DNA from 4 places in the Pseudoalteromonas sp. SM9913 genome. Region 2 is predicted to be linked to each of the others. Evidence: predicted binding sites of a transcription regulator. Region 2 holds the regulator's gene; each other region holds the start of a gene.

Region 1 (7,566 bases), 1.0 Mb from region 2:
TGTAGTTGACTTTATTAAAAGGGCTTTGTGGAATTCTTTTAATAATTTATGCTTTTTGTGAGTTTTACTAATGAAATTAAGCATTTTTACCGATAAAGTGAGAGTTGTGTTACACTTTTATAAGCAAGATGCTTTTACAAGTGTTAAATTCCGTGATTGTGAGGATTTATAATGCAAAAAAGTGTGATATCACAAGTTCAATTAGGGCGCGCTTATGCTAAAACATGGCCTATGCGTAAAGAGGTCGCGCCATTATTTGCCGAGTTTAAAGTGATCAGAGCAACCGAGCTTGCGATTACAGTAATGCCTATTTTAGCCATGCTAACTTTGTTTTTTCAGCTTAATTATTTAGGCCCTGATTTTTTACCTCAAGCTATTGCCAGTAGTCTATTTTTTATCTCCTTGCCGTTACAAGGGCTTTTATGGCTAGGTAAACGTGCGCAAACAGAATTAGAACCCGCTATGCTGCAATGGTACAACGAGTTGTTTGCAAAAATGATCGCCAACGGTTACGACGCACAAATGGGGAAAAACAAGCCCCGCTATTTGGAGCTTGCTGAATTGTTAAAAGACATGTTTGATAAAATGGATAAAAACTTTACTAAAGAGCAGTTTTAACAAACTGGCTAATATAAAATGACAAGGTAACCTTATGATGCTGTTTTTGTTCAAGTGCCTGCCAATGCTCGGGTCTGAACTTCCATGCAAAGGGTGTCATCATTATTAAATTTCTTACGTCGCTAAATGTGAGTGACACTTGCTCTGTAATGAGCTGTTGCGATGATTGTTTAAAGCCTGTTGGCGTAGCAACTTCAGTATGTTCATTTACCGTATTATAGATATATTTTTTCAACTCTTTGAGGTGCATAGGCCCAGGGCTTGCCACCACTAAACAGCCATCCTCTTTAACAAGGCGAGAAAGTTCATCGTCAAACAAAGGGGCAAACACGCTAATTAACACATCAGCAAGGTGATCATTAAAGGGCGCGTGGCTTATTGATGCCACGCTAAATTGACATTGTTTGTATCGTTTTGCTGCGTATTTTACCGCCGACTTAGATATATCAACACCATACACAGTAGCTTGCGTGTTATTTGCTATAGCATGGGTGTAAAATCCCTCGCCACACCCTAAATCAATCACTATATTTGCATTGAGCGGTTTGACTAAATTAGCTAAGGCTGTCTGTAAAAATGCATAATGGCCTTGCTCTAAAAAAGAACGCCTTGCTTGTACCATTTCTAAAGAGTCACCGGGCTGTTTAGAGTTTTTATTTTGCACGGGGAGTAAGTTTACATAGCCTTCTTTGGCAAAATCAAAGCTGTGATTATTATCACAACGTAATGTTTTTTCATTAAGTGCCAATGGAAGTTTGCAAATAGGGCAATGGTAATGAAGACTCATGAGCCTAAATAGTCCTTATCAAAAAAAGTTTTTACCCAGTGCGGGCGATAGGTGATCATAACAGTTATTGCCATACCGTTTAGCATTGCTTCAGGAAACGCTAAAATAGGACTGAGATAAATGTAGTTTTCTGTTAGCTGATGCCAATTATATTCGCCAATTGCGTAATAAAAAACACCCCCGAGTATAATGTTAACGCAAGCAACGACACCAGCCGTTAAAAAGCTACAAACAAATATATAGATAAAAAAGTGCCGCGCTAAGTAGTGGTAACAAAGCATAAATACAAAGTAGCTTAATAATACTGGAATAAACGCACTTATTAGTAATTTTACCGCAATCAGCTCGAATGCTATTTGTCCAAAAGCAGTTAGCAGGGCTGTTGCTAATACACAACTTAAAATAGCCAGACGCCAGCCTAAAATCAGCGTAACAGCAGTAATGCCCAATATATGAAGATCAAGCCCAGGTAAAATACCGGCTTTTATACGCCATAGTAAAGCGAGCACCAGCGCGCAGGCAAACACGCCAGTTTGCCTAGCTGGCGTATTAAATAAATTGGCGTATGTTGATTTATTAACACTTAAAAAGCCAATAACAATAACACCAATCCACAGTAATGCCTGTAATTGCACACTTAGCATAATCGTTAATTAAACTCAGACCAAATAGGCGCATGATCTGAAGGCTTGTCGATAGCACGTAATTCGTAATCTATACCGGTGTCGATACAGCGAGCTGCTAAGTCATGCGTTGCCAGAACCACATCAATCCTTAGGCCACGATTATCAACAAAACCCTTAGAGCGGTAGTCAAACCATGAGTATTGATCGTTAGTTTCTGGGTTTTGCTCCCTAAAGGTGTCTTTAAAGCCCCAGTTTAATAACGTTGCTAGCCATTCACGCTCAACGGGTTGAAATGAACATTTTCCGGTTTTTAACCAGCGTTTTGCGTTTACCTCACCAATACCAATATCTAAATCGGTTGGAGAGATATTAATATCGCCCATTACAATTACATCTTGATCAGGCGTGTAATGACTATTTAGGTGAGTCATTAAGTCTTGATAAAATTGACGTTTATAAGGGAATTTAGTTTCGTGGTTGATATTATCGCCTTGCGGGAAGTAGCCATTCATGACATGCAGGTCACGGCCATTTTCTTGCTCTACGGTAACGCTGATCATTCGCTTTTGCGACTCATCTGTGTCGGTGGAAAAGCCTTTTAATACCGACTTAGGCTCTTTTTTGCATAACATTGCCACACCGTAATGCGCTTTTTGTCCATGAAAATAAACGTGATAACCCATTTTTTGTACATCGTCTAGCGGAAATGCTTCATCGTGCACTTTTATCTCTTGAAGACCAATAATATCTGGCTGGTGTTTATCAATAATAGCTTGTAACTGATGTAGGCGAGCACGCAGGCCATTGATATTAAAAGAAATCACTTTCATAAAGTTTACCTTCAAATTTATTTTCATTGTTAGCTAAATTGTATCAGTATTTGGAGCGACATAACATGACTGAAACGAGAAAATAGCTGCACAAATGTTGATCAATTTTTGCTTAATGTTTAAACATTGTAAATGCAATATTAAATAATAAAATAAATAAAATATTCAATTGATATGTTAAAAGTTGTCTATATAATGCGCAAAAATCGTTTGTTTAACTCGTTCAAATAGGACTACCTGATGAAAACTCAATTACTTTTAGCCGCCTCTCTTTTTGTTTCTGTAACTGCTACTGCGCAAAGCAATACGTATTACAGCCAAGACAACAAATTAGAGTCTAACTTATGTGTAGTAAGCGCCAATGAGGGGTTTTCGGCTGCTCGTAAAATGGCAGCAAAGCACGGTGTATATTTATCGCGTTATTCAAAAAGTATCCTATGTAACGGTCAAGACATCCGTGACATTGCAAAAAAAGAAGCAGCAACGCAATCAGTTGTGTCTAAAGTAGAAGTATTTGCAAAAGATTCACACCAAGAAACACAGTTATGTATGACTGCATTAAAGCAAGGCTTACAACCAGTACGTAAGCAAATTGGTAACTTAAATTCATTAAAGTGTAATGGCCAAAGCGTTACTGATTTTGTTAAGCGTTACCAAAACGCTGCAATCTAAATTACCGTATTAGATATAAATAGCTCGGTTCTTACCGAGCTTTTTTTTTGCAAAAATTACCAGAGTAGCTTGCAAAAATTGCATTATTAAATATCGTTATAGAAGTTGTTCTTGGTTAATTGTTTGATTTTAATAGTTTATTTTTTGGCATCGTATTTGTATTACTAGATTTGAAATTTATTAATACAAGGATACGTCTGATGAAAAAATTAACGATAGCTTCTACTGTTTTAGCCGCATTGAGTTTAGCCGCTTGTTCTTCAAATCAAGGTTTAGAAAAAATCGACAGTGATTTTGCAAGCTTAGATAACGACAGCGATGGCTTTATTTCTAAAACAGAAGCCGACGATGATAGTATTTGGCAGCACTTTTCAAATATAGATACAAATATGGATAATCAAATAAGCCGTAATGAATATGATGCTTATATGCAGCTAAATGCTGGGAAAGTTGCTACAGATAGTGAAGTGAGTGAGTCTGCATTTAAGGCTGATATTGCGAAGTTTGATAAAATAGAAAATGACTTTAAAAGCTTAGATAATGATAGCAACGGTTTTATTTCAGTTTCTGAAGCTGACGATGATGATATTTCAAATCATTTTGGTTACATGGACAGCAATAAAGATAAACGAGTAAGTAAAAAAGAGTTTAATAGCTATATCCAAAAGCATGGTGATTCTGTTGCAGAGGACGATGCACTTGAGCAATTTAAAAATAGCTAAATTACATTATTAAATACATTTGATACCAAGCCAGTGTTTTTCACTGGCTTTTTTATACCTATAAAATGTTATTTTATTAATATGTTTTCCTAGTTTGCCGTTGTTCTGTCATAATAGATGGCTGTGTGTTTTTATTAACTTTAGAGTGATTATGGTTGGTCGGCGAATTAGTGATGAACAATTAATTGAAATCATTGAAGCGGCGATTTTTGTGGCAGGCAAGCCCGTATCAAAACGTCATCTTAAGGACACGGTTTTAAACGACTTAGCAATTTCTATGGCGCGCATTAATGATGCTGTAGAGGCCATTCAAGTTCACTATCAGACGCGTGGAATACGTTTGGTTGAGGTAGGCAGTGGCTATCGTTTTCAAGCGTGCAGTAGTTTAAGCCCATGGTTGAGTAATTTATGGCAAGAACGTGCCCCTAAATACTCGAGAGCTTTACTCGAAACCCTGTCGTTAATTGCATACAAGCAACCCATTACCCGTGGTGAAATTGAGCAAGTGCGGGGTGTAGCAACTGGCTCAAATATTATTAAAACTCTGCTTGAAAGAGAGTGGATTAAAGTAGTTGGGCATAAAGAAGTACCCGGTAAACCGGCACTTTATGCAACGACTAAACAATTTTTAGATTATTTTTCGATAACGGGACTTCATGATTTACCCGCATTGCCAGAGCAACAGCAAAGTAAAATTACCCAGTTATTAAGTGATCCTTCTGTGAGAGAACCATCCGAATGAGTATACAAGGTGAAAAGTTACAAAAAGTCCTAGCCCGTGCAGGCGTAGGCTCACGCCGTGAAATGGAAAAATACATTGATGCAAATCGTGTGAGTGTAAACGGTAAAGTAGCTAAGTTAGGCGACAGGGTTGAAGAAACCGATTTAATTCGTGTTGACGGCCATACCGTTAAAATAGAAGAAAAAGCAGACAGAATTTGTCGTGTAATTATGTATAACAAACCAGAGGGTGAGTTAAGTACGCGTAAAGACCCTGAAGGCCGTAGAACCGTTTTTGACCGCTTACCTCGTATTGATGGCGATCGCTGGATAGCAGTAGGCCGATTAGACGTGAATACCTCAGGCCTAATGCTGTTTACCAATGACGGTGAATTGGCAAACCGCTTAATGCACCCAAGCTATGAAGTTGAACGCGAATATTCAGCACGTGTATTTGGTGAAGTCACTGACGAAACAATGAAAAACTTACTGCGTGGCGTAGAACTTGAAGATGGCCCCGCAAAGTTCACTGGTATCAAGCCTATGGGCGGTGAAGGTATTAATCGTTGGTATAATGTAACGCTTAACGAAGGTCGTAACCGTGAAGTGCGTCGTTTATGGCAATCACAAGATGTGGAAGTATCACGTCTTATTCGTATTCGTTACGGTAAATTAGAGCTTGATAAGCGCGTACCGCAAGGTGGCTGGATTGAGTATGATTTAGATACAGTTAACTATTTACGTAAAACAGTAAAGCTTGGCAAAGAAACACAAACTAAGCTGTCTGTTATTCCTGAAAAGCGTAAAGACAAGCGCGCTAAAATAAACCAAATTCGCAAGGCGGTTAAAAAGCACAATCAACGTGTAAAACCGACTAAACGTAAGTAATTAAAGCATAAAACAACAAAGCCGCTTTTTATAGCGGCTTTTTTACGTTTAAAACTAAATATTACTTTTTAGCTTGTGCGTCTAACGATTGGCCATTGATATTTTTTGAGTCATCACTCATTAAATACAGGTAAGTTGGCATTAAATCTTCAGGTGTTGCTAGTAAATCACGATCTTCACCTGGAAATGCACTTGCACGCATTGATGTACGTGTTGCGCCTGGATTGATGCAGTTAACACGGATTGGCGTTTTTTCAACTTCACACGCCCATGTTTGCATCATACCCTCTACCGCAAACTTAGAAATAGCGTAAGGTCCCCAAAATTCTCTTCCTTTACGACCTACACCCGATGAGGTAAATACCACTGAAGCACTTTTTGACTTACGCATTACAGGGAACAACGCTTTGGTGATCATCGCTTGTGCAGTTACGTTTACTTTCATTACATTTTCGAATGTTGATGAACAAAAGTGCTCCAACGGCCCTAAAGTACCTAAAATACCAGCGTTATTTAATAGTCCATCAAGGCAGCCAAATTGACTTTCGATAGTTGCAGCAAGGTCGCGGTAGTTTTGTTTAGTTGCACCTTTTAAGTCCATAGGCACAATCGCTGGCTGTGGGTAGCCTGCATTGACGATTTCGTCATACACACATTCTAGTTTATTAGTTGTTTTTCCTAATAAAATAACGGTTGCACCATGTTTAGCATAAGTAATTGCTGCAACACGGCCGATACCATCACCTGCGCCTGTTATCAAAATTACTTTGTCTTTAAGTGCGTTTTCAGTTGCTTGATAGGTATGCATAAAAGTACCAATGTTTAAATTTTTTTTGATTTTAACATAGCAAATCGACAAGTAATCGAATTTATTACAAATTTAGGTGGCGAAACTAGAAAGTTTACGTTAAGTTTAACTGGTCTAATGTCTCATTAATATACTAGCTACATTATTTTAACTTAATTACACTGACTATAAACACACTATAAAAATAAGATTTGTGCGGAGAACACTATGAAAAAAATGCTACTCTCGCTCTCAGTTGCAGCTGCATTAGCAGGCTGTGGCGGCGGAGAAACGTTAGAAGATGTTAAAAACGATTCAGTTACAGTTATTCCAAAAGCTACGGTAAAATTTGACCCTGCAAATGGTGTAATTTCGGTTCCTAATGATTTATTGATGAGCGGTACGCGCGATGGCACATTAAACATTCCTGGTGAGCTAAATGACGAAAATGTTTCTATCCCTCGCGCTGCGTATGCGGATCCGCAACTTGCACTAGGGGCACTTGATGGCTGGTCTACGCAAGTTCCTTTTAAAATAGATTTAACGTTTCCACCGGGCATTAGCCTAGATGAAACGTCTGCAGCTTCACCAGGCTCAGTACGTATTTTTGAAGTGATCATGGGTGCAAGCCTAACAGATGCCGAATGCTCACAAGCACCAGCCGGTGCTGCATGTAAATTAGTGGGCGAATTAACCTTTGGTGTTGATTTTGTTACACAAGGCTCTGGAGACGGGGTTGCAATTATTCCACTTAAGCCATTTAAGGCTGGTAGCTCGTACATTAATGTATTAACGACTGGGCTTAAAGATTCAGAAGGTCGCTCAATTGAGCCATCATCAACGTATGCGACTGTTAAACAAGAAGCTCCGTTAGTAACACCATCACAGCTTGCGCTGCAAGGGGCTGTTAATAGCT
Region 2 (7,566 bases):
ATCGCCAGCGCGCTAAGTAGCCTTAACTTATGTAAAGTAACTATCGGCTTAAACAAAAACACCGCGTATTGATGCGGTGTTTTTGTTTAAAAACGTTTATAAAAAGATTAAATCAATAACCAAGTCGCAGTACCTAAGAAGGCAAATATACCAACAATATCAGTTACCGTGGTTAGTACCACACTGCCTGCAAGTGCTGGATCTATTTTCATTTTTTTAAGCAATAGTGGGATACTAGCACCCGCAATACCTGCTGCAACTAAATTCATAAACATAGCAAACGCTAAAACACCACCGAGTTTGAAATCCCATTGCCAAAGCGCAACAACACCGGCAATTAGGATAGACCAAACCATACCGTTAATCGCACCGATAGCGAGTTCTTTTAATAATAAAAAACGTTGGTTAGTTTGGTTGATATGACCCACCGCGATACCGCGAATAACCAAAGTTAAGGTTTGGCTGCCTGCAACCCCACCCATTGACGGGACAATGCCATTGAGCACAGCAAGAATTGGTAATATAGCTAAGGTGTTTTCAAAAAAGCTCGCCACAATTGCAGCCAGCAATGCAGTTAGTAAGTTTACACCCAGCCAAATTGAGCGCTTTTTAGAGCTTTTCAACACAGGTGCAAAGGTATCTTCTTCATCATCTAAACCCGCTAAACCCAGTAAACTGTGCTCAGCGTCTTCACGAATAACATCAACGATATCATCAATGGTGATCCGCCCAAGCAAGTGTGCGTTGTCATCAACAACCGGTGCCGATATCCAGTTATGACGCTCAAACAATTGTGCAACTTCGCTCTCATCCATTGAAATAGGAATAGACTCACAGTCTTCATCCATTAACTCATGAACAATTTTTTCAGGGGGATTAGTTAATAAAGTACTCAGCGATAGGGCGCCTAAAAAGCAGTTATTTTCATCAACCACATATAAGTCATCTGTACCCTCAGGTAATTCGCCGCGTAAGCGAATATAACGCAGTACCACATCTAGAGTCACATCGGGGCGAATAGTAACGGTATCTATATTCATCAATGCGCCAGCAGAGCGCTCTTGATACGATAAAGCCTGCGTTGCACGTTCTCTATCTTGAATATCCATAGCGCTAACAACGTCTTTATAAACGGTGTCAGGTAGGCTACGTAGTACTTCCCCTAAGTCATCATGGCCCATGTCTTCGGTTGCGGCAGCAATGTGCTCGGGTGCCATTTGCGCAATAATGCCCAAACGTACATCTTCAGACAGCTCTTCAAGCACATCACCTTGTACATCAGGATCAACAAGCTGCCAGAGCATACGGCGAATTTTATGCGGGGATGATTCTAAAAGAAGTGCGGTATCACAAGGCGCCGTCTTTGCCAGCATGCGTCTAACTTGAACAAATTGACCACTATTTAGTGACTTAGTCACCTGTTTTAGTTGTTGTAGTGGAATATCTTGTTCTAAAGCTTCAGGCATTGGCGTCCTTAATTAAATTGTATTACATGCTGGAAGGGTATAAATGCTATTCAATTTTAGTTTATCTTACTTTATGTGAGCAAACTACCTCAACCACTATTAACCTAAGCTTAGGATGATGAGTTAATAATGAACTTTTTTATTCTTGCTCATTAAATCGTTGGTCGATGAGCTCACCTATTGCGCTAAGTGCAGGCTCAGCGTCGGGGCCTTCGCATACCACCTTAACTTCTTTGCCTTGGCTGCTTTCGAGTAACATAAGTGCCAGCACGCTATCGCCAGCGGCTTGTTTGTCATCTTGAAATAAAGTGATTGTGGCATCAAATTGCACAGAAAGCTGAGCTAATACTGTCGCCGCTCTAGCGTGTAATCCTAATTTGTTTTTTATTAAAAATGTATTTTCTAAGCGCATTGCATGTTCTCACTCGGTATTATTCTTGTTCTCGGTGGCGAATTTTTACATTAGGATGGCTCATTGCAAAGCTTTCGCCAATGGTTTGCGCTAAATAAACAGAGCGGTGTTGCCCACCGGTACAGCCAATTGCAATGGTTAAGTAGCTGCGGTTATTTCGTTCTAAATGCGGCAGCCATGTTTGCACAAATGTTTGAATTTGCCATGTAAATTTTTGCACTATACTGTGACTTGCTAGGTAGTCTTTTACTGGTTGGTCCAGCCCTGTAAGTGGCTTAAGTTCAGGCTCCCAATGCGGGTTTGGTAAAAAGCGGGCATCAAATACGTAATCTGCTTCTTTAGGGATGCCGTGTTTAAAACCAAATGACTCAAAGGTAATGATCAGTTGTTTATCTTTTTTTCCGAGTATTTTTTCACGAATAGACTCAGCAAGCTGATGCACACTTAAATCTGTGGTATCAATCATATAATCAGCACGGTTAATCAATACATCAAGTAGTTGTTTTTCTTTTTTTATGGCTAAATCAAGCGGCAAAGAATCAATAGATAAAGGGTGGAGACGTCGCGTTTCTGAAAAACGTTTTATTAATGTTTGATCGTCACTGTCTAAATAAAATACCGTTGGTTTAGTAAAACCAGGTAAATATTCAATGATTTCATTAAACTGCTGTTGCTCTTTAGGTAGGTTACGTACATCAACACTCACGGCAATTTTATTATAACTGTCGGAAACACTGCGCACTAATGATGGTAATAAATTAAGAGGAATATTGTCTACACAATAATAACCTAAGTCTTCCACAACGCGTAACGCCACAGATTTACCTGACCCTGAACGACCGCTTATAATTATTAATTCCATTTATCACCTTTCTTTATTACTACGATTGACTGACGATAACCTGATACAGTTCGCTATCCGATTTGGCGGCGCGTAACTGTTTACAAAATTCTTTATCATTGAGCTTATCAGCAATCGTGGCTAGCGTCTTCAAATGCTGCTGATTATCGCCATCGGGAACAATTAACGCGACAAAAATGTCAACCGGTCGGTTATCAATCGCATCAAAATTAATAGCTGTTTCGCTCACTAAAATCAAAGCTAGGGGCTCTTGAGCACCACTCATGCGACCATGTGGAATAGCAATGCCTCGACCAATGCCTGTACTTCCTAGCTTTTCTCTTGCAGTTAATGCATTAAGAATATCTTGTTGTGTTAAATAGGGCAGCTTATTGTGAGCCAATTCACTGATAAATTCTAAAATTCTTTTTTTACTATTAAAAAGGACCGCAGCTTTACTGCAGTCCTGACAGATAAGTGAGCTTAGTTTCATAGTGTTAGTGTCGAGCAAGTTTCTCTTTGTGTTTAATTACTTGACGATCTAGCTTGTCAATGAGCGAGTCTATAGCGGCATACATATCTTGATGCTCAGTAGAGGCAAAAATCTCAGCGCCACTAACATGAACGGTTGCTTCAGCTTTTTGGTTTAGTTTTTCTACATCGAGAATAACGTGCACATTCGTTATGTGATCAGTGTGCCTCTGTAACTTCGAAAATTTACTATTTACGTAGTCTCTAAGCGAGTCGGTAATATCTACATGGCGACCAGTTAAATTCAGTTGCATAAACATTTTCCTCTTTGTTGTACGCCTTAAATCAAACTTTTACGTTGATTAGACGGGGGAATAGCTAGAGATTCGCGATATTTTGCAATGGTTCTCCTCGCTACTTTAATTCCTTGCTCTGCCAATATATCTGCAATTTTACTATCACTCAATGGTTTAGCTGAGTTTTCTGCAGCGATTAATTTTTTAATTAATGCACGTATTGCTGTTGATGAACATTCGCCACCATTTTCAGTACTTACATGGCTTGAAAAGAAATATTTAAGCTCAAAAATGCCACGTGGTGTATGCATGTATTTTTGCGTAGTAACACGCGATATAGTCGACTCATGCATTTCCACCATTTCAGCCACATCGTTAAGCACCATAGGCTTCATAGCCTCAGGACCGTGTTCAAAAAAGGCCTGTTGCTGCTGCACAATACAGTTGGTTACTTTAAGTAGCGTGTCATTTCTACTTTCTAAGCTTTTTATAAACCATTTAGCCTCTTGTAAGTGCGAGCGAATAAACTGGCTATCACCACTTGATTTAACCGTACGCGACATAGCTGCATATTGGCTATTTACTCTGATCTTAGGCATGCTATCTGGGTTTAATTCAACTACCCAACGACCTTTAACTTTTTTAACCGACACATCAGGAATAACGTATTCAGACTCTTCTCTGACAATAGTGTCTGCCGGTTTTGGGCTGAGCGTATGAATCAACGTCATGATTTCTTTAAGCTCATCTTCTTTAAGCTTTGTTTTTTTCATTAACGTGCGATAGTCACGTGCAGCAAGTAAATCAATATGATCGGTTAAGATCATTTTTGTTTCGTTTAAAAAAGGTGTGTCTTTATCAAATTGATTTAGCTGAATACACAAGCACTCTTGTAAACTACGCGCGGCTATTCCCACTGGATCAAATAGTTGAATACGCTTTAGTACCGCTTCTATTTCGTCAAGTTCAACTTCATCTTCGCCGTCGTTTTCTTGGTTAAAGCTTTCTAATATTTCTTCACAGCTAAGGGTTAGAATCCCTGAGTCGTCTACAGCTTCTACAATTGCAATAGCTATCGCTTCATCGGTAGGACTAAACGGCGTCAGTTGAAGTTGCCACATTAAATACTCATGCAGCGTTTCAGTCGAAGAGCCTTGATAAATAGATTCATCTTCTGGCATTGGGCCCGATGAAGAGGCAGGCGCAGCGCTCATATATTCATCCCAAGTAACATCCATAGCCATATCATCGCTAATAGTGTCTTTGGTCATTGCTTCGCCGCTATCTTGCTCATACTCGCTAGGTTTATCGTCAGCTGAGGCACTTAGCGTTATGTCATCGTTATCGGCTTTTTGTTCGTTTTTACCTGCAGTGTCTTCGCTGTAATCGTGTTCTTCAACTTCAAGCAAGGGGTTGCTATCGAGCGCTTCTTGAATTTCTTGCTGGAGATCCAATGTACTGAGTTGCAATAAGCGAATTGCTTGTTGCAACTGTGGAGTCATTGTAAGTTGCTGGCCCATGCGCAGCTGTAATGATTGCCTCATGTATCTCTAACAATCCTTTTAAATTACGGTCTGTTGACCTTTACGGATTAAAATTTGTTCAAACTAGGGGCGGTTTAATTGCGGCGCGAGGTTTGTAACCTAGTGGGCTAAGTCAAAACCGAGCAACAAAGAGTAAATCGTCCCTAGGCAGAACCCGAAGGGCAGCGCCTGTTTGGCATTGATGCTGCGTTATCGCCTATTTATGGGGAATACCACACCACATAGGCTCTGGCTTGCCTAAATACCAAACAGACTGCTGCAAATTCAACCTTGAAAGGTCAACAGACCTAAGTATGATTAATCTTAGCAGATGCTTAGTGGAATAACACACATATTAGAGCTTGAACTGCTCGCCTAAATAAACATCGCGTACTGTTTTATCGTTTAATACATATTCTGGAGTGCCTGATGCAATTAACTCTCCATGAGAAACTATGTAGGCTTTTTCACAAACATCAAGAGTTTCGCGTACGTTGTGATCTGTGATAAGTACGCCAATTCCTCGGTTTTTAAGATGCTCTATAATCTTTTTAATATCTAATACTGAGATAGGATCAACCCCCGCAAAGGGTTCGTCTAAAAGGATAAATTTAGGGTTTGCTGCTAACGCGCGAGCAATTTCAACGCGGCGACGTTCACCACCTGATAAAGCCATACCTTGACTATCGCGGATATGCTGAATGCTAAATTCATCAAGTAAATTATTTAAGGTATCTTCGCGTTGTTGTTTATTTAATTCTTTACGTGTTTCTAAGATAGCCATTAAGTTTTGATAAACAGTCAGCTTTCTAAAAATAGACGACTCTTGCGGTAAATAACCAATCCCTAAACGCGCTCGGCTGTGCATCGGTAATAAAGTAATATCTTTATCATCAATTGATATTTTGCCTTTATCGCTAGGGACAAGGCCTACAATCATATAAAAGGTGGTGGTTTTACCTGCACCATTAGGGCCAAGTAACCCCACAATACTGCCAGCTTCAACCTCTAGGCCAACGTTTTTTACAACTTCACGACCTTTATAGCTTTTAGCTAATAGCTCTGCTTTTAATGTGCTCATGGTTGGCCTTTATCATCTTCTTTTTTATTTTCAACAGGCACTAAAATAGTGTGTACACGGTCTGTTGAGTTTTCGTCTTTTTCTGCGCTAATTAACTGCTGCTCGATATCGTAAGTGATACTTTTAGCTGTTATTTGTTGACCTGCTTGAGCAATGCTTGCATCGCCGATTAAGGTTAAAAAACGCAGCGACACATCGTAACGCACTTCATTAGCACTGGCGCTCATTATGGTGCCATCAGCTTGGGTTTCTTCAAAATATGCAGGGCTGCCTGTGGCAATTAATAACTGTTTGTTATCGCCTAGCTCATCGCGTTTATGCACTTCTAAACGGTCAGCTGTGATACGGCGATTACCATGAATAATTTCAACATTTTTCTCAAAAATGCCTACGTTTTCTTTTAATTGACCTTCTTGCTTATCTGCACTAATTGAAATTTGATTAGCAGCGGGGGCTTCAGCAGGTTCAGCGCCATTACTGTTAAAAGCAATTAATAGTGAGGGAAAAATTAAAATTTTAAATAGGTTATTGGTCATAATATAGGGTTCGCGTATGGTTAATAAGTTTAATCACCTCGGTTTTTAAATCGGCCTCAAGGCCTTTACCTGTGATTTTTAAATTAGGTCCTGTAATAACGACAGGCTGCTGTGATTGCATGGTTAATAGTTTTATATCAACATTGATGGTCTGGGCGTTGATCGTATCGATCATGGCGTTATCTACTAAGTTTTGAGCGGTTACATTACCCTCTAACACCAGTTGACGGTCGTCGTAGAGGGTGGCTTCATCGGCGTTAATACGCCATGTTTGCTGCTCGTTGTATAAAGTGAATATAGGCTTTTCAAAAAAGGTAAAACCGAGTTGTTGATACAACTCCATTTTTACCGCAGTTACCTTATGGCTCACTTTACCTTGTTCATTATAAGCCGTTTGTTTTAGCTCAATAGCGGTATAATCAGGCTTAGCAATAACTTGTGTTTCTTCGCTTGCAGTAATATCAACCTTAGTAAAATAAGGATACCAGAGCCAAACCATACAGCTTATGAATAAAACGCTCAGTATAATGCGCGCTACATTCATGAACTCGTTCCTTGGCTAGTTAGTGGCTTGTTATTTTCGAGCATAAGTAAGTCTGTCAGCTCTCTTACCGCACCAAAACCGCCGGGCAGTTGGGTTACATAATGTGATAAACGTTTAATAAGTGGATGAGCATCGTTTACGGCAACCGCAAAACCGACTTGCTCCATTACTGGCATGTCTGGGCCATCATCACCTATATAAGCAATTTGCTCATCGCTAAGCGCTAATTTTTGTTTTAATTCTTGATAGGCTATAAGCTTGTCTTCTTGGCCTTGATATATATGTTGTACGGTTAAACTGCTCATACGTTGCTGCACTATATGAGAATGGCGCCCAGTGATTACGGCGACTTCAAAACCGCTGTTAATCAGGGCTTTGATACCAAATCCGTCTTTG
Region 3 (7,566 bases), 680 kb from region 2:
TCAAAGTCGTTTTCTTGATTGTCTTTTAGTTTATGTAATTGGCGTAAAATGCGAGTGATTTTAGCAAGTACCAATTCTTCATCACTGTCTTCTTTGAGTCTAAACATAATTTGTACATTGCTGCTGCTACTTGGACCCTCTAATGCGCTCATGGTACTGATGGGAATATTAATATAATCGTCTTGATCGAACCCCAATAAACTACCTTGTTTTTCAGCCACGCCAATAATTCTAAACCACTCGCCGCCAAGTTTAATATATTCGCCTACAGGGTTTTTTGGCAGGTTTAGCTTTTCAATAATGGATGGACCAATAAAAGCGACTCGACGGCGCTTTTCATCATCCTCTGCGCGAATAAAGCGCCCAAGTTCTGGAAAGGTTCTATACGCTTTTTGGTAATCTTGCTCTGTACCCATTACTCGTGATGAGTGGCTTTTATTTCCATATTCAGCGCCACCAGAAAAACGCCAAGTAAACATCAGTGCAGTGAGTGTTTCAGCCTCTTTTACTCGGGCTTTTAAGACTAAAAAATCGTTGTAAGTGAGTTTAGCATTTTTGCCCACCATTTCTTGTTCAATGCTGGTAAAGGGTTTAATTGTGGTTACATCAGGTGCCATATCTGCGAGTTGATCGTTAATTTGCTTAGTAAAGCCTTGCATAACGGCTACCACTGTAATAACCGCGGCAACCCCAATTATAATCCCTAAACAAGTGAGTGCGCTTCGCATGGCATTGGCTTTAATGGCCATTAGTGCTGCTTTTGTTCCTTCCATAATTGCAATAGCAGATTTAAACATGTTGTTTGTCTCCCTCGCCTTTACGAACATCACTCACTACCTTGCCATCAACTAAGCGAATAACTCGCTGGCAATGATCTGCAATTTCTTGTTCGTGAGTTACCAAAATAATGGTGTGGCCTTCATTATGTAGCTCATCAAATAGCGCCATAATTTCAGTGGTAGTTTTGCTGTCTAGATTCCCGGTTGGTTCGTCACCGAGTAAAATATGCGGTTTAGTCACTAGCGCTCGTGCAATGGCAACACGCTGGCGTTGCCCACCAGACAACTGGCTTGATAGATGATCCACTTTATCACCGAGTCCTACACGTTTGAGTGCATCGAGGGCTTTTTGTTTACGTTGTTTTGCGGGTATAAACCTATAAACCAAAGGCTGCATCACATTTTCAAGTGCCGACGCACGCGGAAGTAAGTTAAAGCTCTGAAAAATAAAGCCAACACTTTCGTTACGCTGATGAGCGAGCTCGGTTTCTGTCATACTTTTTACAAGTTTATCTTTTAAAAAGTAATCCCCAGTAGTTGGAGTATCTAAGCAACCCAATAAGTTCATTAAAGTTGACTTACCTGAACCTGAAGGACCGATTATAGCGACATACTCGTTTTCATTAATGACCACGTTTACATCATCAAGGGCTTTAAATATTTGCTCACCCATTTTGTATTGCTTGTTAATATGCTCAAGCTTAATTACCGCCGACATTATTGTGTATCCTTGGCGGTAGATTGCTTAACTTTTACTGTATCATTTTCTTTTAACTTACTGATTGGGCGTGCAGGGCCAATAACAATACGCTCTCCTTTATTTAAACCTTGGGTAATTGCTTGCTCTATATCTGAAGAAATACCTACTTCTACATAGGCTTTGCTTACAGTGTTATCGTCGTTTAAACGCCATACAAACGTTTTATCATCTTCTTTTTGTACGGCTTCGATAGGGAGCTTTAAGCCATTCACAGCAAGGCTTGTTGCGATTTCTGCACGGCAGCTCATACCTGCATATAGTTGCCTATCGGTATTATCAAGTAACACTTTCACTCGAAATGATAAACCTTGTGAACCTGCTTGGTTTTTTGCTGAGGTTCCAATGTTAATGACCTTGCCAGTGAAGGGTTGATTGGGGTACGCAGCAGCATAAATATCTGCATGCTGGTCCAATTTAATGCCAGCAATATCAGTTTCATCAACTCTGAGCTCAGCTAAAATAGCGCTTGGGTCGGCAACCAGCATTAAATCTGAGCCAATAATATTAGTGGTGCCGGCAATAACGGTTTCGCCTTCTTTAATATTTACTGAGGCGAGCAAACCACTCATTGGAGCACGAAATACACTTTTGCTAAGTCTATCTTCAGCGATTGAAAGAGAGGCTTTGGCTTGATTATAAGACTCTACTCTGGCTTCAATATCTATTTTGGCAAGGTCGCGTGCATTTTGTAAGTTCTCGTATACTTCTTGCCCTGCTAGGCCTACGTCATAAAGCTCTTTTTGACGTTTAAGCTGACGTTCAAAGTTCAAAAGGCGTGTTTTACTATGTTTTATTTCTATTTCGCTAGCTCGCAATACCGCTTTATTACGTGTTACTTCTGACTCAAAAGCAGTGGTATCTAAGCGCATTAAAATGTCGCCTTGTTTTACACTTTGCCCTTCTTCAACAAACACCTTGTCGACTCGTCCGGTTACCTCTGAACGTAACTGCACTTGAGTATTAAAGACTAAATTGCCAGAGGCCATAATGGAGTCTGCAATACTACCTTGCTCAACCTGTGCAACATTTACCTCTGGTGCTTTTTCATCGCCAGTAATTTGCTTTGATACGATAAGAGCAATAAAAGCTGCAATTGCAAGGGTAATGATAATCGCTTTTTTCATTTTTATTTCCGTATTTATGAGTAGGCAGAAAAGTTTGCCTACATTCCTTTAAGCAACAATAATAATTGTCCAGATGCTGTAAATGATAATGGTCGGTAGCGCAGCAAAAAGAAGTGCTTTATTAAAGCTGAAATTAGTCCAACACTTTAACCCAATAGCAACCAAAGCTATGCTCCAAAGACTAAAAATACTTAAACTCTCCATCATATTATAGAAGCTATCTCCAAGCTCTAATCCCAGAAATAACTGATTTATAGACGCGTAATTGAATAAACTAATAGGTAATTCATTGTTACTGGCTGTAAGAACTAGCGCAACAACACCTAAACTTGAAATAACCATGGGCATCATGCTCCAAACACCAAAACCATACCACGCACCATAGCTATAATTAGCATCAGGGTCTTGCTTAGATATCAACATGTAATACCCAGATAGGAGTGCATTTATAAAAAGAAGGCCGAAAATACCCCCGCCAATTGCAAACCACACTTGGTTATCGAGGCTTTGCTCCATACTTTGACGGATCATTTTTTTCTCGCCGATTGTGGCATCCACACTCGCTGCAGCAACCTGCTGGTCTAAAATAAATTGTGAGTCTGCAGTGGTATAAAATGTATAAGCAGAGGCTGCAAGGGTTAGAGCGAGAAGTGCAAAAGCAAGCCAAGACCAGCCTTTAGCTTCTTTTAGCCCATTAAAAGCCTTGCTTGGGCTGATAAAAATGTCGATACAAGCAGATAGCGCGTTAGATGACTTCATGATTATTCCTTTATGATTTTCTCAATAGTGAACTATATAGTTATCAGTCATATACTAAGGTAAAAGCGAGGTAAGTTGATTTATTAATTGTAACGGTTTGTTAACAAGGTGTGGCGTGATTAGATCTAGTTAAGTTATTTAAAACGAGAAAGGGCCTTTCGGCCCTTAGTGTTGCAGCAAGTAACACATTCTTTTTATAGGCTAAAGTCGACAGCGTAGGCTACATAAGCTTTTACATCTGAGCCGTCCATGTCGTTATCTGATAGGCCAAAAGTAAAACCATCTTTAGACACCGAAATACCATAATCAATAATATTGTCATCACCGATGAAATCGCCTGAGTAATGACCTATATGTAGCGCCATTTCTGTGCCATTGCTACCAACAGCGAAGCTGTAATCGGCATTTAGATACAATGAATCACCAAAATCAGTACCGTCACCATTGGCAGCAGAAGTTGCAAGTACGGCTGCACCAAATGTAAAGCCTTGCACACTAATGCTACCGTAGACTTCAGAAAAATCTGCATCTGCACCTGATGCCGCATCAGGGTAGGCATAATAGATATACCCTACGTCATAACTCACGCTTTCATTAATTGCGCCGCCAAAACCTGCGTATAAGTCTAGCTCGTAGGTCATTTCATCGGCCCAAGACGCATTTGACGCCCACGTACCTGCATAAAATCCAGATTCATTAGCGTAATCAATACCGCCAGATACAGCTGCATCGCCCCCAGTTTGCTCTTGTCCGCGCCATAAGTAGTTTGAAGTGGCTGCTGCATTTGCTGTTACTTCAGCAAATGCAGTAGTTGATGTCATTCCTGTTAATGCCAATGCACTGATCAATATTGTTTTTTGTAGTTTTAGCATGTCTCATTTCCCATTGTATGATTTTGCACGCCAAGGCTTTTTATTATGAACGACTACAACCTTTTGTTTGGCGGCATTTTATTATGTTACTAATGGGGTATTTGCACTGTGTGTGCCAAATTAAACTTATTCGTTTATAAATTATTTTTATTATTTAAAACAATGTATTGAAAATAATATGAGGTAGGGATAGAAAAGTAATTATTTAGCAGGTTCACTTTGCTGGTGCAAAAAATAGCCTAGCTGCACCATCAAAGCGCTGCTAGGCTATTTTATTTTTCTTGTGGGTTAATTAACCAAAAATGGCACGCATTAGGGTAATTGTTTCGTTAACACCGCGGCCTTTTTGTACTTCGCTAATAATAGAGTCACGTTTAGCACGAATATGCTCTGGAACATCATCAGCAGCAAGAGCGCGATCCACTAAAATCTCAGCAGATTCTTTGCCTCGGCGTGGCGCTTTACTGCTGCTAGAAGTGCTACGTGTAGGTTTATTAAGTAGCTTAATGTAGTTAGAGTTATCTGCAGTATTAGTATCTGCATAGTAAAAAAAGCAAGGTATAAGCGCTTTAATGTCCACCAACTGTGTTTCTAGTTCATTACCAGCATTGGCCATTTTAAACCATGACATAGCGTGAATGCTTTGTACTACATCTTGCCAGTAACGCTCAAAGTCACGGTTATTTAATTTGGTGATACCAAGTGCGGAGCAAAGTGCATCTAAGCGACTGTTACTAATTGGAGTAAACACATCAGGGCGGCGCATTGCTAATAAGCGGGTGGCAGGCGCCAGAGTTGGTTTTTCATCACTACCATTAAATGCACTCAAGTAAGCAATTACAAATTGTTGGTAATCATTTTGCGCTACATCACCCTCAAGTGGAATGTTGCTGAGTGCATCGTCGAATGCGCCTGGCAAATCAGCCAGCATCTGGTGAAAACCTTTGGCGCTTTTGGTAGAGGCAAACCATTCTACATCAAAGTTATAAGTACTCGTATCGAGTGATGCCATATGCTTACCGCTAAAAGCGAGTAAGTCTTCAGGGATCATCTCTTTTAACGGCTTTTCACGCAGACCTGCAATATAAGCAGTTAAACGTAATTGCTCATCAAGTGCCACCAGTTCTTTATGTTGCTCTACAAACATACTCACTACTGGCCAAGGTGCTACCCGTAATGTTTTTAACTGTAAAAAGCTAATGGCTGAAATAAGTTGGTCGTGCAGCTTTTTTAATAGTGGTAATTGTTGGCTTTCGAGTAAGTCGTAATTAATACGGTCGCGGCTTGCACTTAATAGCTCATAACACCAACCTAAAAAGTCTTCTGGATGGTTTTCCACTTTCACAGCCATCAGGTTTAGGCTTAGCTCTGAAGATTGCTTCAGAATATTTTGATAAATTTGACTTTCTTGCTCGCCTAATGCCATTTTTGACGGTGAAATTAGCAGTTTCTTCATGCCTTGTAGACTCTCCGGTTAGATATACTTTTTAGTCGCTTCATTTTAGCTTAAATAAGCCAGCAGCAACAGGGGCGTGCATCATACCGGAGAATACAGGGGATGCAATCTTGGTAAGTTAATTAACACAAGATTGCATCATTACTGTATTAATCGTGTTCATCGAGTGAAAACAGCCGTTCAACTGAGGTATTAAAGTGCTGTGCTATTTTTAAGGCAATGATCACCGAGGGTGTAAAACGAGATGTTTCAACCGTGCTAATGGTTTTTCGTGAAACATTAATAGCATCGGCCAGTTCTTGCTGTGAAAGCCCTGCCTTTTTACGAAATTCAGCTATATGATTTTGCACATTAACTCCTAATCACGGCTTTGCCAAAAAATAGAAATTCCGTATGCCAAACACATAATAGCAAGGTAAAAAGTAGCCATCATGCTATGAGATATGTGTAAAGTTAGGCCTTCAGAGAATAAATAAACCGTGCCCATACTAAATAACAATGCTAATACAACATGTTTATAAGCAATAGTATCTATAGTATTTAAGTATTCATCTTTATAAGTAAGGTGATATTTCATTCTCCATGTAAAGCCACCTCTAATTACAAACATAAGGAAAGAACCAAGAAATGCGGCGCTTCCTAAAATCAGCAACGGCGCTGACGTGTTTCCGATAATTGGGTAGCCACTGATTATTAGTAAAGTGATACCCATAAACACCGAAAACCATGCGTTCTGACTCATAAGTTTTTCTTCAGTTTTAATATCTTGTTGTTTCATAAAGTCCATCCTGTGGAAGTGTTAATTTATATTTTGTAACCTGTAGGTATCAATGTAACCTGTAGGTATCATTTGGTCAATATTTTTTTGTAACCTAAAGGTATCAAAATGTTTCAGTTACAATTCATATACCCACGTTAGAATGTAGGAAAGTAGATTTTTAGTTATTGGGCAATGCTTTTGGCGCTAACTCCCGCTATGATAAGAACATTATTTGCACGTTTGAAAGGATGATCATGAAGACCTTATTTAAAGTTATTGGTGTCATATTATTGCTATGCATAGCGTTAATTGTTGCTGCACCTTTTTTAATTCCTACTGATACCATTTTTAATAAAGTGTCTGAGCAGGTTGAAAAAACAACCGGGCGCACATTAACCATAAAGGGCGATAAAACCCTCAGTGTATTTCCTGCATTAAAGTTAGAACTTAATGATGTGCATTTTGCCAATATGCCCAGTGGCTCTCGCGCTGATATGGCGAGTATGCAGCAACTTGCTGTTCATATTCCTTGGCTTTCATTACTCGGTGGCGAACTAAAGCTAGAAAAGTTTGTAATTAATGAGCCTGATATTTTGCTAGAAACCGATAAAAGCGGCAAAGCAAACTGGCAGTTATTTGATGCAGTGGCCAAGCAACCAGAGCAACAAACTCAAGCGGGAGAGGCAGTCAAACTACCTGAAAACTTTGATATTCAATTAGGTGAAGTCGCTATTTATGGCGGGTCATTTACTTATTTAGATGGTCAAACGGGTGCTAAACAACAAATTAGCGATTTAGAACTGGCTATATTACTGCCTTCACTGCGTAAACAGCTTGAAGTAACCGGTGCTATTACTTATATGCAAGAGCGATTTGAGCTTGATGTAAAACTTAATACACCAGCAAAAGCGATTGAAGGCGCCACATTTAATGTAAAGCAAACGCTTAACTCACGTTTAGTAGATCTAATGTTTGATGGCAGCATAGCCAAACAAGGCCAAGACATTAAAGGACTTTTAACACTTAACGGTGATTCGGTTAAAAATATTGCTAACT
Region 4 (7,566 bases), 1.3 Mb from region 2:
TGCTTCACGAAGTCCGGCGTCATCTTCTACAACTAAAATAGTGTTACTCATTGTGACTCCCCTAATTTAGATGTGACACTAATAGGTAGCAACATACTAAAAATTGCTCCCCCTTGTGGGTTGTTGTTTGCTTCAACACGTCCCTGATGTGCACTGGCCACTGAACTTACAACGGCAAGTCCTAAACCAGTACCTTGGCTTTTAGTGGTATAAAAGGGTTCAAATATTTTTTCAGTTTGTGCTAAATCAAGCCCAGGGCCATTATCACTAACACTAATGCGAACATAATCAGGATCTTGCATATCACGCAAAGCACTAAGATGTACTTGTGCACCACTGCCAATGACTTGAATACTATTATGAATTAGGTTTTGAATTGCGCTTGCCAATGCTGTTTTGTTACCCATAATTTCAATATCGGGTTCAGGTAAGCTCACATTTAATTCGCTATCATTGAGCGCTACCATAGCATCGGCACCGGCTTTAACTTCACTTAGTAGCTGTTGCATCGACACTTGCTCAACAACTTGCTGATCACCACTTTTAGCAAATAACAGCATGTCGTTTACTTGGGTTTCTAAATCTTTTAAACGTGACATTAATTTAGTATGAAAACTGCCGCGAGACGCTTCGGGTAAGCGTTTTGAGCCTAAATTTGCGGCATACAACATAGCCGCTGATAACGGTGTGCGTACTTGATGAGCTAAAGACGCAACCATTTTACCTAAGGCACTTAAACGCTGCATATGCGCGACTCGCTTTTGTAAGCGTCGGGTTTCGGTTAAATCGGTCATTAGTATAAGTTGCCCAGGCTCAGGCGCGAGTGCAGTAATATCGAGCTTTATTAAGCGTCCATCTTTTAACGACACTTCATGACCATCATCTTGATGAGGACGAAATGAGCGCTGAATAACGCTAAACCACTTCTCTCCTTCTAATGGCTCGCCGAGCATATCGATAGCTATTTGGTTTGCCTTAGCGATCATTCCTTTACCATCAAGTACAATCACGCCCGCAGGCATGGTATCAACCAGATGAGAGAGCCAACTTGCTTGTTGACGCAAATCACTCAACTCACCAACATACTCCTCTTGCAGTAAACATGGGTTATACTGATTAGCAGAAATAAACTGGGGTTTTAGCACACTTGCAAGGGCCATAATCAACTCTCTAAAATAATGTAGATACTGTATCTAATGCACAATATGTACCAAAATTATTTACTAGTAAATTCAATAAATTAAACCAACAAAACGCGTGTCGTAAAAATGACGCGCAAAGGAACATGCATGAATAAAGAGACTCAGTGCCGCTGCCCATGGTTAGATACCTCAAAGCCCGACTATGTGGATTACCATGACCATGAATGGGGCGTTCCTGTGTATGACGATCAACTACTTTTTGAGTTTTTAACGTTAGAATCTGCACAAGCAGGGTTAAGTTGGTACACCATATTAAAAAAGCGCGCTAATTATAAAAACGCCTTTGCAAACTTTGATGTAAATAAAGTAGCGGCCTTTACTGAGCAGGACCTAGAAACATTAATGCAAAATGAGGGAATTGTTCGCAACCGCTTAAAAATAGCCGCAACAATTAATAATGCAAAGTGCTTCATTGCTATTCAAAAAGAGTTTGGCAGCTTTAGTGATTACCAGTGGCGGTTTGTTGGTAATAAACCTCAGGTAAACGATTTAGAGACGCTTGCGGATTACCCTGCAGTTACTGAAGCATCAACGTTATTTGCAAAAGATTTAAAAAAGCGCGGTTTTAAGTTTTTAGGCCCAACCACAGTGTATGCCTACATGCAGGCCTGTGGAATGGTTAACGATCATAGTAATAATTGCTTTAGAAAAGAAGAAGTTAAAAAGCTAGGCTAGGTGGGGGTTACGGGTTACGAGACGCGGGGTAAACCCGCTGACAAGTATAGCGCCGAGTTTGCATTAAACGCGGTGTTTATTTTTTCTAACCTAACACCTAGCGCCTAGTACCTAGCACATGCACTTAGCTCTCAATCTCTAGAAAGGTTATATTTTTTCATTTTTTCGACCAGTGTGGTTCGTCTTACGCCAAGCACTTCAGCAGCACGGGCAACAACGTAATCAAAGCGCTCTAATGCCTGGGTGATTAAGTTAATTTCAAGCTCAGCTAAGTACTCTTTGAGCTCAATACCTTCATCGGGCAATAAACCAGGTGCAGCCTGAACAAAATCATCTTCTAGATCTATTTCATCTTCGCTAAATCCGCCACTAAAAATATCATTAAAGGCATCACGCTCCATCAGCTCTTCTGGGTACTGTGGCTCATAGGCTTCAACTTCAATGTAGCGGTATTTATTGGGTAAATCAGGAACATCAACCACCTTGTCTGGGAACATAATAACCATACGCTCAACTAAGTTAGCGAGCTCACGAATATTACCCGGCCAAGAATGTTCTTTTAAACTATCAATAGCACGCTCTGTAAACTTAGCCGTAGTACCGCTTTGTTCATTTACACGGCGCATAAGCTCTTTAAGTAGTAATGGTATGTCTTCTGCGCGTTGAGCAAGAGATGGGCTCTCAATAGGAAAAACATTTAAACGATAGTATAAATCCTCTCTAAATGAGCCTTTTTCTATCATGCTTTCAAGGTCACGGTGGGTTGCAGCTATAACACGTACATCGGCTTGAATCGCTTTGGTACCGCCAACGCGCTCATAGCTACGCTCTTGTAGTACTCGCAGTAACTTAACCTGCATTTGCAGCGGCATATCCCCTATTTCATCTAAAAATAGCGTGCCACCTTGCGCCAATTCAAACCGGCCTTTACGTGCTGAAATAGCCCCAGTAAACGCGCCTTTTTCATGACCAAATAGTTCACTTTCTAATAGCTCAGCAGGAATAGCCCCACAGTTTACTGGCACAAATGGGCCTTTGTTACGCTTAGAGAGCAAATGTACGTTACGGGCAACTACTTCTTTACCTGTGCCCGACTCACCTAAAATAAGTACGTTAGCATCGGTTTTAGCAACCTGCGTAATTAAAAAGCGTAAATCTTTTACCGCTTTGGTTTCACCAACAAGACCATCAAAGGTGCTTTTCTCTTTGTTATTTTTATGTTCATGCGGCAACATGCGCTGATATTGCTGACAGTCGTGTAACAGCTGTGTGGTTATTTCATGAGTAAATGGCTCACATATCAACCCCACAACATTAGCCAAACTCAACAAAGGTTTAAGCGTTTCACCAATGAGTAAAAAAGGAAATGTTGGGTATCGTTTAATTAAACTTTCGTGATCTAAAGACTGCAAAGCACCTAACACCACAATACATTCTTTGTTTTGATAGTGGCTGCATGCCTGTTCAAAGTCAGCTTCTGTTTGCAACTGTACAGCCTCACCAATAAAAGTAAGCGATGCGTATAATCCAATAGAGCGATTGTTATTATTATCTAAAATTAAGATCATCTTTAGCGAGCCATTTATTTCACTAATTTGTTTTATTAATCAAATTGTAAGCCAGTTGGGTTTGGATGCAAGCAATAGCGGCGATTTTTTGACATTAACGCCAAAAAACAGACACTGGCCGCACAAAGTCAATACTTTATAACTATTAATTGCCTAGGTAGTTTTAGTGATATACATACTTAGGATGAATTAAACGACATATAATGCGATTTTCAATGATACGATTCCACACAGAAGAAACACATAAAAACTGCTATTATTACTTAAAGGTGTGACTGTTTTTGCCGATAAAGTAATAGTCAAACTTATGTTGGAACTAAACTTGCTTAGAGTTCTGAACATGTTATTAAAATTTGAGGAATTACCTATGGCTCATGCATCAATCAATAAATACCGTCAAATAACAGTTAGCAGTGTTAAAGAAATGACGCCTTACGACCAAGTTAAACTCGTGTTTGTGAATATTGTTGGCAAGCTCTCTGCTGCAAAAGGATTTATTGAACGTAAAGAGTTAGAAAAAAAAGGCAACGCAATCTCTGATTGTATTGTGCTACTTGGTGCGTTGCAGCAGGTATTAAATTTTGAACACAATAATGAAGTATCAACTAACTTAGACTCTTTGTATGACTACTGCCAGCGCTGCTTATTAACTGCAAACCTTGAAAACAATATAGATAAAATCGATGAAGTAATTACCTTGATTAAAGAGATTAAATCAGGTTGGGAAGCAATTCCATTCGAGCAAAGAGAACCACAACTATAATGGCTTTAAAGCAAATAACGAGTTCACAAGTTACAGATAGTGAAACTCGCAAATATTGTAATGAGCTAGTGAGTTTGATTAATGACTCAGAGGATTGGGATATTGAGCAAGCGCTGAGTATTCATAATAAGCTTGATACATATATAAGTGAATCACTTACAAGAGAAAAAGCTTTTTACTCTGCGACTGAACTTGAGTTTTTAATTAACCTAATAGAACAGCTATCTGCTAAAATGGATGCTCAAAAACAACTATTAGCGGTTAAAATAGTTGGTAATCAAAAAAATAAAAAAGCTGTAAATAAGTATAAATCTAACTTTTAAAATAGATTTGGCAATATTAGGCTGGTTAGCTGTGGAGAGAATCTCATGTTTGATGGAAAGGTAGTTTTAATAACAGGTGGAACAGGGTCGTTCGGTAAAAAGTATGTAAAAACACTATTAGAGCGGTACAGTCCAAAAAAAATTATTATCTTTTCTCGTGACGAGTTAAAACAGTTTGAGATGCAGCAAGATTTTGATCAGCCTTGCATGCGCTACTTTATTGGTGATGTTCGAGATAAAGAACGACTAAATCGCGCAATGCGTGGCGTTGATTATGTCATCCATGCTGCAGCCCTTAAGCAGGTACCTGCCGCAGAGTACAACCCAATGGAATGCATCAAAACTAATATTAATGGCGCAGAAAACGTCATTAATGCAGCACTTGATAACAATGTTGAAAAAGTCATTGCCCTCTCTACAGATAAAGCAGCTAACCCTATTAATTTGTATGGTGCCACTAAATTAGCCTCGGATAAATTATTTGTAGCGGCAAACAATATTGCAGGCGGCCATAAAACGACTTTTTCAGTAGTGCGTTATGGGAATGTAGTATGTTCGCGAGGGTCAGTTGTGCCTATTTTCCAAAAATTCATTAATGAAGGCCGTGATCACATCCCTATCACTCATGACGAAATGACTCGTTTTTGGATAAGCCTTCAACAAGGTGTTGATTTTGTTTTAACAAATTTCGCGCGCATGTTGGGCGGTGAAATTTTCGTACCTAAAATCCCATCAATTCGAATTGCTGATTTAGCAAAAGCAATGGCTCCTGAATTACCTATTAAAATTATTGGTATTCGCCCAGGAGAGAAACTTCATGAAGTTATGTGCCCTGCCGATCTGTGTTTTGAAACCTATGAATATAACGATCATTTTGTAATTGCACCAGGCATCAAATTTAGCAGTCGTAGTAATGACTTTACAGTTAATGCACTTAATGAAAAGGGAAAAAAAGTTCAGCAAGGCTTTGAATATAACTCTTTGAACAACCCACATTACATGACGATTGAAGAAATTGAAGCCTTCAATATTGAAGCCTTAATTTAAAAGTAATGACTCCATGATCCCATACGGCAAACAAGCTATCTCTCAACAAGACATCGACGCAGTAGTTGATGTCTTAAAATCTGATTGGTTAACGCAAGGCCCAAAAGTACCCGCTTTTGAGCAAGCCATCGCAAATTATTGTGGCAGCACCTATGCATGTGCAACAAACAGTGCCACATCAGCATTGCACGTTGCATGTTTAGCGTTAAATGTGGGGAAAGATGACATCGTGTGGACCTCCCCTATTTCGTTCGTTGCTTCCGCAAATTGTGCACTGTACTGTGGTGCTCAAATAGACTTTGTGGATATTGATGTAGCAACAGGGAATATGTGCACTGATGAGTTAGAAAAAAAACTTATTATTGCTAAAGAAAATAATCGTTTACCAAAGGTAGTCATCCCAGTTCACCTGGCAGGTCAATCATGTGATATGCAGGCTATATATCAACTTGCAGTTGAATATGGCTTTAAGATTATTGAAGATGCTTCACATGCTATTGGTGCAAAATATTTAGGTAAGCCTGTGGGCAGCTGTGAGTTTTCAGATATTTGCGTATTTAGCTTTCATCCAGTCAAAATAATCACCTCAGCTGAAGGTGGAATGGCGGTAACAAACAACAAACGACTTACTAATAAAATGGTGCGTTTACGTAGTCACGGGATTACATCCGATCAGAGTGAAATGACAGAGCCAAGTCATGGCCCTTGGTACTATCAGCAAGTTGAACTCGGCTTTAATTATAGAATGACTGAGTTACAAGCTGCACTAGGCCTTAGCCAGCTCTCAAAGCTTGATGAATTTGTTGCAAAACGCAATCAGCTAGCTAAAGTATATACTAGCAAGCTAAAAGATATGTCTATCAATCATTTAACTCAATCACACCAAAGCTATTCTAGTTACCATCTATATATTTTAACCTTGTCTGGTGATGCAATTGTAAAACATGATTCTCTTATCTGTAGTTTAAGAGAGCAAGGCATAACGAGTCATTTGCATTACATTCCAATTCATATACAACCTTATTACAAAGAGCTTGGCTTTAAGGCAAATGACTTTCCAAATGCAATGAGATACTACAGCTGCGCTCTCACCATACCTTTGCATCCTGGATTAACTAATTCAGAACAAAACTTCATAATAGAAACATTAGCTAAACAACTATGAAAATCGCTTTAGGAACCGCCCAATTTGGTTTGAATTATGGTATTAGTAACACCCTTGGGCAGGTAAAAAAAAATGAGATCAAACGAATACTTAGTGCTGCGCTAGACGCTGGCATTACAGTGGTTGATACGGCATCAGCTTATGGAATTAGCGAGAGTAATATTGGCCAATCGGGTTTAAGCCAAGCTTTATCTATTGTTACTAAAGTATCAAGTGAAAATATTCACGCGCAGGTAGAAAAAAGCTTAAAAAATCTGAACTGTGACTCAATTGATGCAGTGTTATTTCATAATTGTGAGTTGCTTTTAAGCAGTTCAGGGGAAGACTATTTTTCGCAGCTAGAGCAGTTAAAAACCAAAGGCATAGTTAAGCGAATAGGTGTTTCTGTTTATAATCCTAAAGAACTTGAATTACTTAGTGAAAGGTTTAATTTAGATCTGATTCAAGCTCCTGTTAATTGGTTAGATCAACGTTTTATACAACCTGAAATTATCGATAAGCTAATAGAAAAAAATATAAAGCTTCACGCTCGCTCGATATTTTTACAAGGGCTTTTATTAGAGCCAATGATTCAAAATAACGCTTATTTTTCACAGTTTAATAATGAGTTTTCTCAGTATAATCGTGTTATTAATGAATTAGGCTGCAATCGGCTAACTTTCGCATTAGCAATTATTGCGCAAAAAGCCCCTCATATCGAAAATGCAATTATAGGATGTTGCTCACAAGAACAGTTAACACAATTAATAGACAGCTACTGCGCCGCAAAAAAGCTTACACTCCCCTCGGATGACGTTTTAGCCTCTTTAGCTTCAAGTAATTT

The links. The regulator sigma-54, encoded in region 2, starts transcription at its own class of promoters, with help from an activator protein. The targets are predictions, from matches to a motif close to GTTGGCACGNNNNTNGNNT.
Region 1: PSM_RS06730 (EF-hand domain-containing protein) is a predicted target of sigma-54. The motif match lies at 3,677-3,695, and genes of this name have one in related genera.
Region 3: PSM_RS14160 (TorF family putative porin) is a predicted target of sigma-54. The motif match lies at 4,396-4,414, and genes of this name have one in related genera.
Region 4: fliS (flagellar export chaperone FliS) is a predicted target of sigma-54. The motif match lies at 3,755-3,773, and genes of this name have one in related genera.

Annotation. Positions count from the first base shown of each region.
Region 1 covers NC_014803.1:1,466,606-1,474,171, forward strand. Annotated here, with positions in the region: gene yfbV (terminus macrodomain insulation protein YfbV) at 172-618, shown strand; gene rlmA (23S rRNA (guanine(745)-N(1))-methyltransferase) at 602-1,405, opposite strand; gene PSM_RS06715 (energy-coupling factor ABC transporter permease) at 1,402-2,049, opposite strand; gene xthA (exodeoxyribonuclease III) at 2,055-2,861, opposite strand; gene PSM_RS06725 (hypothetical protein) at 3,102-3,533, shown strand; gene PSM_RS06730 (EF-hand domain-containing protein) at 3,734-4,255, shown strand; gene scpB (SMC-Scp complex subunit ScpB) at 4,407-4,997, shown strand; gene rluB (23S rRNA pseudouridine(2605) synthase RluB) at 4,994-5,863, shown strand; gene PSM_RS06745 (YciK family oxidoreductase) at 5,925-6,671, opposite strand; gene PSM_RS06750 (VolA/Pla-1 family phospholipase) at 6,879-7,566, shown strand, end outside.
Region 2 covers NC_014803.1:427,296-434,861, forward strand. Annotated here, with positions in the region: gene PSM_RS01965 (YgiQ family radical SAM protein) at 1-20, shown strand, start outside; gene mgtE (magnesium transporter) at 108-1,466, opposite strand; gene PSM_RS01975 (HPr family phosphocarrier protein) at 1,606-1,878, opposite strand; gene rapZ (RNase adapter RapZ) at 1,898-2,740, opposite strand; gene ptsN (PTS IIA-like nitrogen regulatory protein PtsN) at 2,760-3,212, opposite strand; gene hpf (ribosome hibernation promoting factor) at 3,217-3,504, opposite strand; gene PSM_RS01995 (RNA polymerase factor sigma-54) at 3,531-5,030, opposite strand; gene lptB (LPS export ABC transporter ATP-binding protein) at 5,365-6,090, opposite strand; gene lptA (lipopolysaccharide transport periplasmic protein LptA) at 6,087-6,626, opposite strand; gene lptC (LPS export ABC transporter periplasmic protein LptC) at 6,616-7,170, opposite strand; gene kdsC (3-deoxy-manno-octulosonate-8-phosphatase KdsC) at 7,167-7,566, opposite strand, start outside.
Region 3 covers NC_014803.1:3,078,948-3,086,513, reverse strand. Annotated here, with positions in the region: gene PSM_RS14180 (ABC transporter permease) at 1-797, opposite strand, end outside; gene PSM_RS14175 (ABC transporter ATP-binding protein) at 790-1,497, opposite strand; gene PSM_RS14170 (efflux RND transporter periplasmic adaptor subunit) at 1,497-2,663, opposite strand; gene PSM_RS14165 (YIP1 family protein) at 2,712-3,422, opposite strand; gene PSM_RS14160 (TorF family putative porin) at 3,617-4,294, opposite strand; gene PSM_RS14155 (hypothetical protein) at 4,587-5,750, opposite strand; gene PSM_RS14150 (helix-turn-helix transcriptional regulator) at 5,900-6,100, opposite strand; gene PSM_RS14145 (hypothetical protein) at 6,109-6,528, opposite strand; gene PSM_RS14140 (AsmA family protein) at 6,765-7,566, shown strand, end outside.
Region 4 covers NC_014803.1:2,411,708-2,419,273, forward strand. Annotated here, with positions in the region: gene PSM_RS11035 (sigma-54-dependent transcriptional regulator) at 1-51, opposite strand, end outside; gene PSM_RS11040 (sensor histidine kinase) at 48-1,160, opposite strand; gene PSM_RS11045 (DNA-3-methyladenine glycosylase I) at 1,290-1,877, shown strand; gene PSM_RS11050 (sigma-54 dependent transcriptional regulator) at 2,009-3,445, opposite strand; gene fliS (flagellar export chaperone FliS) at 3,813-4,208, shown strand; gene PSM_RS11060 (hypothetical protein) at 4,208-4,531, shown strand; gene pseB (UDP-N-acetylglucosamine 4,6-dehydratase (inverting)) at 4,577-5,578, shown strand; gene pseC (UDP-4-amino-4,6-dideoxy-N-acetyl-beta-L-altrosamine transaminase) at 5,592-6,743, shown strand; gene PSM_RS11075 (aldo/keto reductase) at 6,740-7,566, shown strand, end outside.